One region of the Pseudomonas mercuritolerans genome, then DNA from elsewhere that is predicted to be linked to it. Evidence: predicted binding sites of a transcription regulator. Region 1 holds the regulator's gene; the other holds the start of a gene.
What was found. Region 1 encodes sigma-54, which starts transcription at its own class of promoters, with help from an activator protein. Its sites were predicted from a motif close to ANTGGCATNNANNTTGCTNT; they were not measured.

Region 1 (5,833 bases):
GGCGGTGGCCAACGCTGCCGACTTTGTCCGCGAACACGCCCACGGGGTTACCCGCGCCCGCGGCGGCGAAGGTGCCGCCCGCGAATTCTGCGAATTGATCCTGCGCGCCCAGGGCCGCCTTGAAGCGGCCAACGCCGCGTACCTGTGAGCCTGACCATGTTTAGCAAAAAGTTTCGCAACTTCCTGCTGTTCGGCTGCATCGCGGCGATTTTCGCTGCGGTCGGCTATTGGAACATCAGCCCGGAACGCTTCCTCGACAAGCCACCGCTTTCGGCGGCCGAGAATCCGATCGACTGGTACGCGACCAACACGCATACCATTCAGTACCTGCCCGACGGTAAGGTGCAGTACGAGATGACTTCCGACAAGGCCGAGCACGTCAAGGCTACCGATATCACCCTGGTGACCAAGCCTGATTTGAACATGTACCGCGGCACCGACTTCCCATGGCACGTGACCAGTGAGCGCGGCGAAGTGAATTCGGGCGGTACCGAAGTGGAATTGATCGACTCGGTACGCGTACAGCGCACCGACGAGAAACAGCGCGGCACCCTGATCACCAGCACCCGCATGACCGTGTTCCCGCAGCAGGAATATGCGCAGACTGCGCAACCCGTTAGAATCGAGGGCGCTGGCGGTGTATCGACTGGCGTCGGAATGAAAGCGTACCTGAAGGAAAGCAGGATACACCTGCAATCGAACGTAAGAGGACAGTATGAGGCTCGTTAAAACCCTCCCTATTTTGCTCAGTCTGGGCGCAGCACTGGGAAGCGCGAGCGCCTGGTCCCTGCCGAACGATCAGCAGCAGCCTATCCGCATTCAGGCCGACGACGCGCAACTGGACGACAAGAATGGCATCGCCACCTATAAAGGTGACGTGATCATTACCCAGGGTTCGATGATCGTCAAAGGCAACACAGTGACCATGACTCGCGCGCCCAATGGCGACATCGACGTGGTGACCTCGGTGGGCAACCTGGCTTACTTCGAGCAGCTGCAGACCCAGGGCGACGCCAACCCAGTCAAGGGCTACGGCGTGACGATTCAATACCACGCCCAGCAGAACCGGGTGGTGCTGATCGACAAGGCCAAGGTTATCGACAAGGATAACAACGTCACCCAGGGCGAAAAAATCGTCTACGACACCGTGAAGAAACTGGCCAGCGCCGGTCGCGCCACGGGCAGCAAGGTCACCGAATCGCGTCCGCGCATCGACATGGTGATCCAGCCGAAGAAGAAAACCGAAGAGAAATCCCAGTAATGGCAACTCTGAAAGCTCAGCACCTGGCCAAGGCCTATAAAAGCCGCCAGGTCGTGCGTGACGTCAGCCTGTCGATCGACAGCGGGCAGATCGTCGGCCTGCTCGGTCCGAACGGCGCCGGCAAGACGACCTGTTTCTACATGATCGTCGGCCTGGTGCAGGCGGATCAGGGCCGCGTGCTGATCGATGATCTGGACGTCAGCCATCAGCCGATGCACGGCCGCGCCAAGGCCGGTATCGGCTATCTGCCGCAAGAAGCGTCGATCTTCCGCAAACTGTCGGTCGCCGACAACATCATGGCGATCCTCGAGACCCGCCCGGAACTCGACAAGGCCGGCCGTCGCAAGGAGCTGGAAAGCCTGCTGCAGGAATTCCACATCAGCCACATCCGCGACAACCTCGGCATGAGCCTGTCCGGTGGTGAACGCCGCCGAGTGGAAATTGCTCGCGCGTTGGCCACTGCGCCGAAGTTCATCCTGCTCGACGAACCGTTCGCCGGTGTCGACCCGATCTCGGTCGGCGACATCAAGCAGATCATCCATCACCTCAAGGCCAAGGGCATCGGTGTGCTGATCACCGACCACAACGTCCGTGAGACGCTGGACATCTGCGAAACCGCTTACATCGTCAACGACGGTCAACTGATCGCTGAAGGCGATGCCGAAACCATCCTGGCCAACGATCTGGTCAAGGAAGTGTATCTGGGTCACGAGTTCCGCCTGTAAGCGCGACAGCGCTGTATCGATTCAAGGCGCATTTATCCGCTTTAATTGTTACAGCGCTCTAGGCAAACACTTCAGTTTCAGGCATATAATTTGCTTAAGTTTGGCGCTTCGGCGCCCTGTAGTGGATGGCGCAAAGCGCCGGCGAATAAGGTGTTAAGCCCCTGCCATGAAACCATCGCTAGTCTTGAGAATGGGCCAGCAGCTGACGATGACACCGCAGCTGCAACAGGCCATCCGCCTGCTCCAATTGTCGACCCTGGACCTGCAACAGGAGATCCAGGAGGCTCTGGAATCCAATCCGATGCTCGAACGCCAGGAAGAAGGCGACGACTTCGACAACGCCGATCCTCTGGCCGACAACGCCGAACAGAAGCCCGCCGAAATCCAGGAACCCTCCTACCAGGAAACCGCCCCGACGGTGGACAACCTCGAGGATGGCGAATGGAACGAGCGCATCCCCAACGAACTGCCGGTGGATACCGCCTGGGAAGACGTCTACCAGACCAGCGCGAGCAGCCTGCCCAGCAGCGATGACGACGAGTGGGATTTCACCACCCGCACCTCGGCCGGCGAGAGCCTGCAAAGCCATCTGCTCTGGCAACTGAACCTGGCGCCGATGTCCGACACCGATCGCCTGATCGCCGTGACCCTGATCGACTGCATCAACAATCAGGGCTATCTGGACGAAACACTCGAAGAAATTCTTGAGGCGTTCGATCCTGAACTGGACATCGAGCTCGACGAGATCGAAGCCGTCCTGCATCGCATCCAGCAATTCGAGCCCGCCGGTATCGGCGCCCGCAACCTCAGCGAATGCCTGCTCCTGCAACTGCGCCAGCTGCCCGCGAAGACGCCGTGGCTGACCGAGGCCAAGCGGCTGGTCGCCGATTACATCGACCTGCTGGGCAGCCGCGATTACAGCCAGCTAATGCGCCGGATGAAGCTCAAGGAAGACGAGCTGCGCCAGGTCATCGAGCTGGTACAGAGCCTCAATCCGCGTCCGGGCTCGCAGATCGAATCAACCGAAGCCGAATACGTCATTCCCGATGTGATCGTGCGCAAGGACAACGAGCGCTGGCTGGTCGAGCTGAACCAGGAATCGGTGCCACGCCTGCGCGTCAATGCCCAGTACGCCGGGTTTGTTAAGCGTGCCGACACCAGCGCCGACAACACCTTCATGCGCAACCAGTTGCAGGAAGCCCGCTGGTTCATCAAGAGCCTGCAGAGCCGCAACGAAACCCTGATGAAAGTGGCCACGCAGATCGTCGAACATCAGCGCGGCTTCCTCGAATACGGCGACGAAGCGATGAAGCCGTTGGTATTGCATGACATCGCCGAAGCGGTCGGCATGCACGAATCGACGATTTCCCGGGTGACCACACAGAAATTCATGCATACCCCGCGCGGTATTTATGAGCTGAAATACTTTTTCTCCAGCCACGTCAGCACCTCCGAAGGCGGCGAATGCTCGTCCACGGCGATCCGCGCGATCATCAAAAAACTGGTCGCAGCGGAAAATCAGAAAAAGCCGTTGAGTGACAGCAAGATCGCTGGTTTACTGGAGGCACAAGGCATTCAGGTGGCTCGCCGCACCGTCGCCAAGTACCGCGAATCCCTCGGAATCGCGCCTTCGAGCGAACGCAAGCGGTTGATGTAAGCCACGTTACAGCGTTCCAGTGGCAGGCTTTTCGGCCTGCCGCTTTATGCACTGGCAACGAAGGAGAAGCTGTATGCAAGTCAACATCAGTGGACACCAACTGGAAGTGACCCAACCTCTGCGTTCCTACATCGAGGAAAAACTCCAACGACTGGAGCGACATTTCGACAAGATCACCAACGTGCAAGTCACGATGTGCGTCGAAAAGCTGAAGCAGAAGATCGAAGCCACCTTGCATATCCCCGGCAGCGAAGTGGTCGCCAACGCAGAAGATACCGACATGTATGCTGCGATCGACTCACTCACCGACAAGCTGGATCGCCAACTCAAAAAGCATAAGGAAAAGACCCAGAGCCTCCTCCAGGGCGCGACCGGTCGTTAACCCCCCTATCCCATGATCCGACTTGAAACCATCCTGACCCCCGGCCGTTCCCAAGTGAACGCGCCGGGCGGCAGCAAGAAAAAAGCCCTCGAACATATTGCCAACCTGATCCACCGCGAAGTGCCGGATCTGGCGATGCAGGATGTCTTTGAGGCGTTGATCGCCCGTGAAAAACTCGGTTCTACCGGTTTTGGCAACGGCATCGCCATTCCTCACTGCCGCCTCAAGGGCTGCACGGCGCCTGTCAGTGCCCTGCTGCATCTTGAAGCGCCAATCGATTTCGACGCCATCGACGGCGCTCCGGTCGACCTGCTGTTCGTGCTGCTGGTCCCGGAAGCCGCGACCGATGCGCATCTGGAGTTGCTGCGCCAGATCGCCAGCATGCTCGACCGCAAGGAAGTTCGTGAAAAACTGCGCAGCGCCGCGAGCAACGAAGCCTTGTACCAGGTTGTACTGGACGAGCAGAACGGGCACTAATCATGCGTTTGATCATTGTCAGTGGCCGTTCGGGCTCGGGTAAAAGTACCGCCCTGAATGTCCTTGAGGACAACGGCTACTACTGCATCGACAATCTGCCGGCCGGTTTGCTGCCGGAACTGGCCGAGCGGGCGCTGATTCACACGGAACTGGCGCAGCCGCTGGTCGCCGTGTCGATCGATGCGCGCAACCTGCCCAGCCATCTGTCACGCTTCCCTGAACTGCTTGAAGACGTGCGTGCCAAGCATATCAAGTGCGATGTGCTGTACCTGGACGCCGACGAGGAAACCCTGCTCAAGCGTTTTTCCGAGACCCGTCGTCGTCACCCGCTGAGCAACGCCAATCGCTCACTGGCCGAGGCAATTCACGATGAAACCGCCCTGCTCGGCCCGATCGCCGATCTGGCTGACCTGAAAATCAACACCACCAACCTCAATCTGTATCAACTGCGCGATACCCTGAAGTTGCGCCTGTTGAATCAGCCGGAGCCCGGCACGGCGTTTCTGGTTGAATCATTTGGCTTCAAGCGCGGCATGCCGGTCGATGCCGATCTGGTCTTCGATGTGCGCTGCCTGCCCAATCCGTACTGGAAACCGGAGCTTCGTGCGCAGTCGGGCCTTGATGCACCGGTGGCGGAGTACCTGGCGCAGCAGCCGGATGTCGAAGAAATGTATCAGGACATCTACGCCTACCTGAACAAGTGGCTGCCACGTTTCGCCGCCAGCAACCGCGCTTACGTGACCATTGCCATCGGCTGCACCGGCGGGCACCACCGCTCCGTCTACCTGACCGAACGTCTGGGTCAGGCCCTGCAGAAAACCCTGAAGAACGTCCAGGTTCGCCACCGCGACCTCACCTAAAGGATTCACACCGCGATGCCTGCTCGTGAAATCGAAATCATCAATAAGCTGGGCCTGCATGCTCGGGCATCGGCCAAATTCGTCGGCGTGGCGGGTCAGTATCCAGACTGCACGATCAGAGTGGGACGCACACCTGAAACGACTGTCGACGGCAAGAGCATCATGGCAATGATGATGCTCGCGGCGGGTAAAGGCACCAAAATCCATTTGAGCACCGAAGGCGAACAGGCTCAGGAAGCCATGGACGCATTGGTCGATCTGATCGAAAGGTATTTCGACGAAGGTGAATAATCCTCGAGGCGGGGACACTGTTCCTCGCCTCCATTCACCCCAACGCCGTATCCATCACCATCATCAGACAAAACCCGACCAACAGGCCCAGACTGGCCAGCTTGTCATGCCCATGACGACGCGACTCCGGAATCACTTCGTGGGTCACCACCAGCAACATCGCCCCGGCCGCCAACGCCA
Region 2 (5,833 bases), on a different contig from region 1:
GTGCGATCGGTCGGCAGGTTGAGGCTGGCGAGGATTTCGCTGCGCTTGCGGCCATGCTGCTCGAGCAGAATGATCAACGCTTGCTTGGTCGCCAGAATTTCTTCCAGCAACGGCATGTCACGACCATGCAAAGCGAGGGATTCGGTTTGCAATAACTCCAGCAATTGTTGCGCTGGAGCAAAGTCGTCGTTGATCAGTTGCAATAAGTTAGTGTCGTGCATGGCTGGCCTTGGGGTTTAAGCGTCCAAAAGCCTGGCGCCGGCAAAAGCCTAGCGCTGGGCTTCGAAGTTGAGCAGTTTGCTGGCTACACGGTTGCTGTCGACTTTATAGCTGCCATCGGCAATCGCGGCTTTCAACTCGGCCACACGGGCTTTGTCGACAGCAGGCTGATCGCGCAGCTTGTCAGTGACCTTCTGCAACTGTTGAGCCTCATTGCTGAGGTGTACCGATTCCCCGCTTTTGGCGGCACTGGCCGGTTCGGCCTGAGTATTCAGCGGTGCGGAGGGGCTGTTTTCAGCGCTTTCCTTGGCGTTGCTGGTACGTGTGCTGCCGGTTAGTGACGAGGAACTGTTCAATCGGTTGAAATCGATAACCATGATAAAAAACCTCTGGGAATTTGGACGCTTGCCATGTTTTCGGCTATCCCCTGAAAAACTTTAGGCCCAATCAACCATAAGCTTGCATGCGCCGTTGCGAGACCTGCTGCGGCACAGTTTAGGGAAGCGACGGGATCGGCGCCAGTTTTCTCCACGAGGCTTTTACATGGCCACTTCGACCTGTCCCGGCGCAATCACCTGCGCCTTGATAACTCTTTGAGAGTTAAGGTTTTTTACTCGAATCTGTTCTTTCATGCCGCCATTGGAGAGCGCTTCCCCCGGCATGCGTACGGCAAGGGTGCCGCTGCGCGCAGTGATCACCACCTGGTCACCCTTGCGCACCACTTCGGCCTGTTCCAGATGCACCAGGGTGATGACCTGATCGGCGACCGTTGGTCGGGTAAGTTTCTGCCCGATCGCTTCGTCGACCGAGGTCAGGAAACCCTGATTGATCGTGCTGACGTCGCGCTCGCGCAAGGTCACGTCCTGCGGCTCGATAATGCCGGCGCGTTTCAGCGGACGAGTGGTTGTCACGATCTCGCGAAACAGGCGGACTTGAGCGGGTACGAACACCGTCCAGGGCGAACTGCCTTCGCAGCGAACCTTCACCGTGACGCGGCCCAGCGGGCGTGCCGGGCTCTCCAGCGTGGCTGTCAATTCCTTGTCGCACATGGGCATGCGCATGCGCGGGTCGAGCTGGTTCACTTCGATTTCGTAGCGGCCTTCGGTTTGACTGGAAGCCAAATAGTCTTCTACGGTGAATTCAAGAAAGCCCTGAGTCACGCCGATAAGCATATCAGGCAAGGTAACCGCATCTGCATGGGCAGGACTGCCAGCAAGCAAGCAGCAAACGGCGGACACCGCGCAAAGCCCTTTGCGAAGGGAGGATGTCAGGCGTCGGGAAAATGTCGTTTGAGCGTTCATACGAGTTAAAAAGCAAGCGCCGTGCCGTTTAGCAATGAATGTGCGTCGCAACAACACTTGGCGTTGGTGTAGGAGTCTGGGCATGGCTGGTGTAATGGATTCGGTGAACCAGCGCACGCAACTGGTAGGGCAGAATCGCCTCGAGCTGCTGTTGTTCCGTCTCGACGGGCCGCAGCTCTACGGGATCAACGTGTTCAAGGTACGGGAAGTGTTGCAATGCCCGTCGCTGACGTTGATGCCCAAATCCAGTCCTGTCGTGTGCGGGGTAGCGAATATACGGGGAGCGACCATTCCGATCCTGGATCTGGCAATGGCAACGGGCTCCGGTGCGTTGAAAGACAAGAACAGTCCGTTCGTGATCATCACGGAGTACAACACCAAGACCCAGGGTTTCCTGGTCCGCTCGGTGGAGCGCATCGTCAACATGAACTGGGAAGAGATCCATCCGCCGCCCAAGGGCACCGGTCGCGATCACTACCTGACGGCTGTGACGCGGGTCGACAATCAGTTGGTCGAAATCATCGACGTCGAGAAGGTGCTGGCCGAAGTGGCGCCGACGCCGGAAGCGATTTCGGTGGGCGTGGTCGATGTCGAGACGCAGACCAAGGCGTTGTCGCTGCGGGTGCTGACGGTCGATGACTCGTCGGTGGCGCGCAAGCAGGTTACCCGTTGTCTGCAGACCATCGGTGTCGAAGTGGTGGCGCTGAACGACGGCAAGCAGGCGCTGGATTACCTGCGCAAGCTGGTCGACGAGGGCAAGAAGCCGGAAGAAGAGTTCCTGATGATGATTTCCGACATCGAGATGCCGGAGATGGACGGGTACACCCTGACGGCGGAAATCCGCGGCGACGCACGCATGCAAAAGCTCCATATCATCCTGCATACTTCGTTGTCGGGGGTATTCAATCAGGCGATGGTCAAGAAAGTCGGTGCTGATGACTTCCTGGCCAAATTCCGTCCTGATGACCTCGCATCCCGGGTAGTCGACCGGATCAAAGCAGCAGATATCAGCTAGGGGCCTTCTGCCCCTGGCGGTCAACACGATTTAAGAGGCGGCATCATTGTCTACGGGTAATTTGGATTTCGAACAGTTCCGGGTCTTCCTGGAAAAAGCCTGTGGCATTCTGCTCGGTGAAAACAAGCAGTATCTGGTCTCGAGCCGTCTCAACAAACTGATGGAGCAGCAAGGCATCAAGTCCCTGGGTGAGCTGGTACAGCGCATCCAGACCCAGCCGCGCAGCGGTTTGCGCGAGCAGGTGGTCGATGCCATGACGACCAACGAAACCCTGTGGTTTCGCGACACCTATCCGTTTGAAGTCTTGAAGAACAAGGTACTGCCGGAAGCGATCAAGGCCAGCCCCAACCAGCGTCTGCGGATCTGGTCGGCGGCCTGCTCGTCGGGACAGGAACCGTACTCGCTGTCGATGTCGATCGACGAGTTCGAGCGCAGCAACCTGGGTCAGTTGAAGATGGGCGTGCAGATCGTTGCCACCGATCTGTCGGGCCTGATGCTCAACAACTGCAAGACCGGCGAGTACGACAGCCTGGCGATCGGTCGTGGCCTGTCGCCGGAACGCCTGCAACGCTACTTCGACCCGAAAGGGCCGGGGCGCTGGGTGGTCAAGGCGCCGATCAAGAGCCGGGTGGAATTCCGCTCCTTCAACCTGCTCGACAGCTACGCAGCGCTGGGCAAGTTCGACATCGTGTTCTGCCGCAACGTGCTGATCTACTTCTCTGCCGAAGTGAAGAAGGACATCCTGTTGCGCATTCACAGCACGTTGAAGCCGGGCGGGTATCTGTTCCTTGGCGCTTCGGAAGCGCTGAACGGATTGCCGGATCATTACCAGATGGTCCAGTGCAGCCCGGGGATTATCTACAAGGCGAAATAAGCGGTTTGCGGCAATACAGAAACGGGAGGCCTTCTAAGCCTCCCGTTTTTATGCCCGAATTATTTTCCACGAACACCACAAACCCTCTGTGGGAGCGAGCCTGCTCGCGAAAGCGGTCTGTCCGTAAGACAGTTGGCGCCTGACACGCCGCCTTCGCGAGCAGGCTCGCTCCCACAGGGATCTGCGCTGACCTGGCAACGACGGCAAGCGGCAGAAAAGCGGCATCCGGCGGTAACCGGTTGCCGCTTTTCTGGCATTGCCGCTTAGCCTGTTCGGCGCAAAGCCCCGGAATACGGGGGTTCCTCCATTTGGCACGGCGCTTGCTAAAGCTCAGATACGAAAAACCGGTCACCTGAAGGTTCCCGACATGAGCATCAGCTTCGACAAAGCGCTGGGCATCCACGAAAAGGCATTGGGCTTCCGCGCCCAGCGTGCCGAAGTGCTGGCCAACAACATCGCCAACGCCGACACCCCGAACTACAAGGCGCGGGATCTGGATTTCTCCAAAGTGCTCGAAGCACAGACCGAGAAGACCAAGACCGGCGGCCACTTTGCCCTGAACATGACCAACAGCCGGCACATCGAGGCTGAAGGGCTGGGCAACGGCGACGAGTCGCTGATGTATCGCACGCCGATGCAGCCTTCGATCGACCAGAACACCGTCGACGCTCAACTGGAACAGTCGAACTACGCGGAAAACGCCGTCGGCTTCCAGGCCAGCTTCACCTTGCTCAACAGCAAATTCAAAGGGCTGGTGTCAGCCCTGCGCGGAGAATAATCCATGTCCCTGTCCAGCGTTTTCAACATTGCCGGCAGCGGCATGAGCGCGCAGACCACACGCCTGAACACCGTGGCCTCGAACATCGCCAACGCCGAAACCGTTTCGTCGAGCATCGACCAGACCTACCGCGCGCGCCATCCGGTATTCGCCACCATGTTCCAGGGCGGCCAGGCTGGCGGCAGCAATTCGCTGTTCCAGAACCAGGACGCAGCCGGGCAGGGCGTGCAGGTGCTCGGCGTCGTCGAAGACCAGAGCAACCTCGAAGCGCGCTACGAGCCGAACCATCCGGCCGCCGACGCCAAGGGCTATGTCTACTACCCGAACGTCAACGTGGTGGAAGAAATGGCTGACATGATTTCCGCGAGCCGCTCGTTCCAGACCAACGCGGAAATGATGAACACCGCCAAAACCATGATGCAGAAGGTACTGACCCTCGGTCAGTAATAAGGGGCGACTGCCATGAGCGTTACGGATACCACCAGCAGCCTGAGCATGAACGACATCCTGGCCAACTCGTCGAAGAAGGCCAGCAGCACTACGTCGGGCGGCATCGCTTCGGCGACCAACAGTGCCACCGGCGGCCAGGCACTGGGCAAGGATGCTTTCCTGCAATTGCTGGTCACCCAGCTGAAAAACCAGAACCCGCTCGACCCGCAGGACAACAGCGCGTTCGTTGCGCAACTGGCGCAGTTCAGCAGCCTTGAAGGCATCACCACGCTGAACTCCACCGTCAGTGGCCTTGCCGGCAACTACAACTCGTCGCAGGCGCTGCAAGCGTCGTCGCTGGTCGGTCGCAACGTGATCGTGCAGACCAACACCGCCCAGCTCGATGACCCGAGCAAAGGCCTGACCGGTTCGGTCACCGTGCCTTCGTCGATTGCCGGCGGCACCGTGACCATCACCGACAAGGACGGCAAAGCCGTGCGCACCATCGACCTCGGCAGCCGCGCTGCCGGCGATGCCAGCTTCACTTGGGACGGCAAGGACACTGCCGGCACCGTGGTGCCAGTCGGCACTTACACGTTCAAGGCCAACGCACCGATCAACGGCACCGCGACCGATCTGGCGACCTACCTGCCAGCGACCGTCAACAGCGTGACGATCAGCCAGACCGGTGGCGAGCTGATGCTCAACCTGGCCGGCAAGGGCACCGTAGCCCTGTCCAAAGTACAAACCATTGGTATATAGAGCCGACTAACCCGGCACGAAGGAGTGGAACATGTCTTTTAACATCGGCCTTAGCGGTCTCTATGCCGCCAACAAACAACTCGACGTCACCGGCAACAACATCGCCAACGTCGCCACCGCCGGGTTCAAATCCTCGCGCGCAGAATTCGAAGACGTCTATTCGTCGACTCGTCTGGGCAGCGGCAGCAAAGTCATCGGCAACGGCGTGCGCCTGGCCAACGTGTCCCAGCAGTTCACCCAGGGTGACATCAACAACACCGGTAACGTGTTGGACATGGGTATCAACGGTTCCGGTTTCTTCACCATGAGCAACAACGGCTCGATCTCGTACACCCGTGCCGGTACGTTCAAGGTCGACAACGCCGGTTACATCACCAACACCGACTACACCTCGCGTCTGCAGGGTTACGGTGTGGATGCCAACGGCAAAATCATCAACGGCGTGTTGACCGATC

Region 2: flgB (flagellar basal body rod protein FlgB) is a predicted target of sigma-54. The motif match lies at 3,717-3,736, and genes of this name have one in related genera.

Annotation. Positions count from the first base shown of each region.
Region 1 covers NZ_JAMSHA010000010.1:79,026-84,858, forward strand. The annotation lists gene ND528_RS24775 (KdsC family phosphatase) at 1-148, shown strand, start outside; gene lptC (LPS export ABC transporter periplasmic protein LptC) at 157-729, shown strand; gene lptA (lipopolysaccharide transport periplasmic protein LptA) at 716-1,261, shown strand; gene lptB (LPS export ABC transporter ATP-binding protein) at 1,261-1,986, shown strand; gene ND528_RS24795 (RNA polymerase factor sigma-54) at 2,153-3,643, shown strand; gene hpf (ribosome hibernation-promoting factor, HPF/YfiA family) at 3,717-4,025, shown strand; gene ptsN (PTS IIA-like nitrogen regulatory protein PtsN) at 4,038-4,502, shown strand; gene rapZ (RNase adapter RapZ) at 4,505-5,362, shown strand; gene ND528_RS24815 (HPr family phosphocarrier protein) at 5,378-5,653, shown strand; gene ND528_RS24820 (ZIP family metal transporter) at 5,688-5,833, opposite strand, start outside.
Region 2 covers NZ_JAMSHA010000004.1:224,495-230,327, forward strand. The annotation lists gene ND528_RS13105 (flagella synthesis protein FlgN) at 1-221, opposite strand, end outside; gene flgM (flagellar biosynthesis anti-sigma factor FlgM) at 270-596, opposite strand; gene flgA (flagellar basal body P-ring formation chaperone FlgA) at 759-1,520, opposite strand; gene ND528_RS13120 (chemotaxis protein CheV) at 1,603-2,535, shown strand; gene cheR (protein-glutamate O-methyltransferase CheR) at 2,582-3,409, shown strand; gene flgB (flagellar basal body rod protein FlgB) at 3,777-4,187, shown strand; gene flgC (flagellar basal body rod protein FlgC) at 4,191-4,634, shown strand; gene flgD (flagellar hook assembly protein FlgD) at 4,650-5,378, shown strand; gene flgE (flagellar hook protein FlgE) at 5,410-5,833, shown strand, end outside.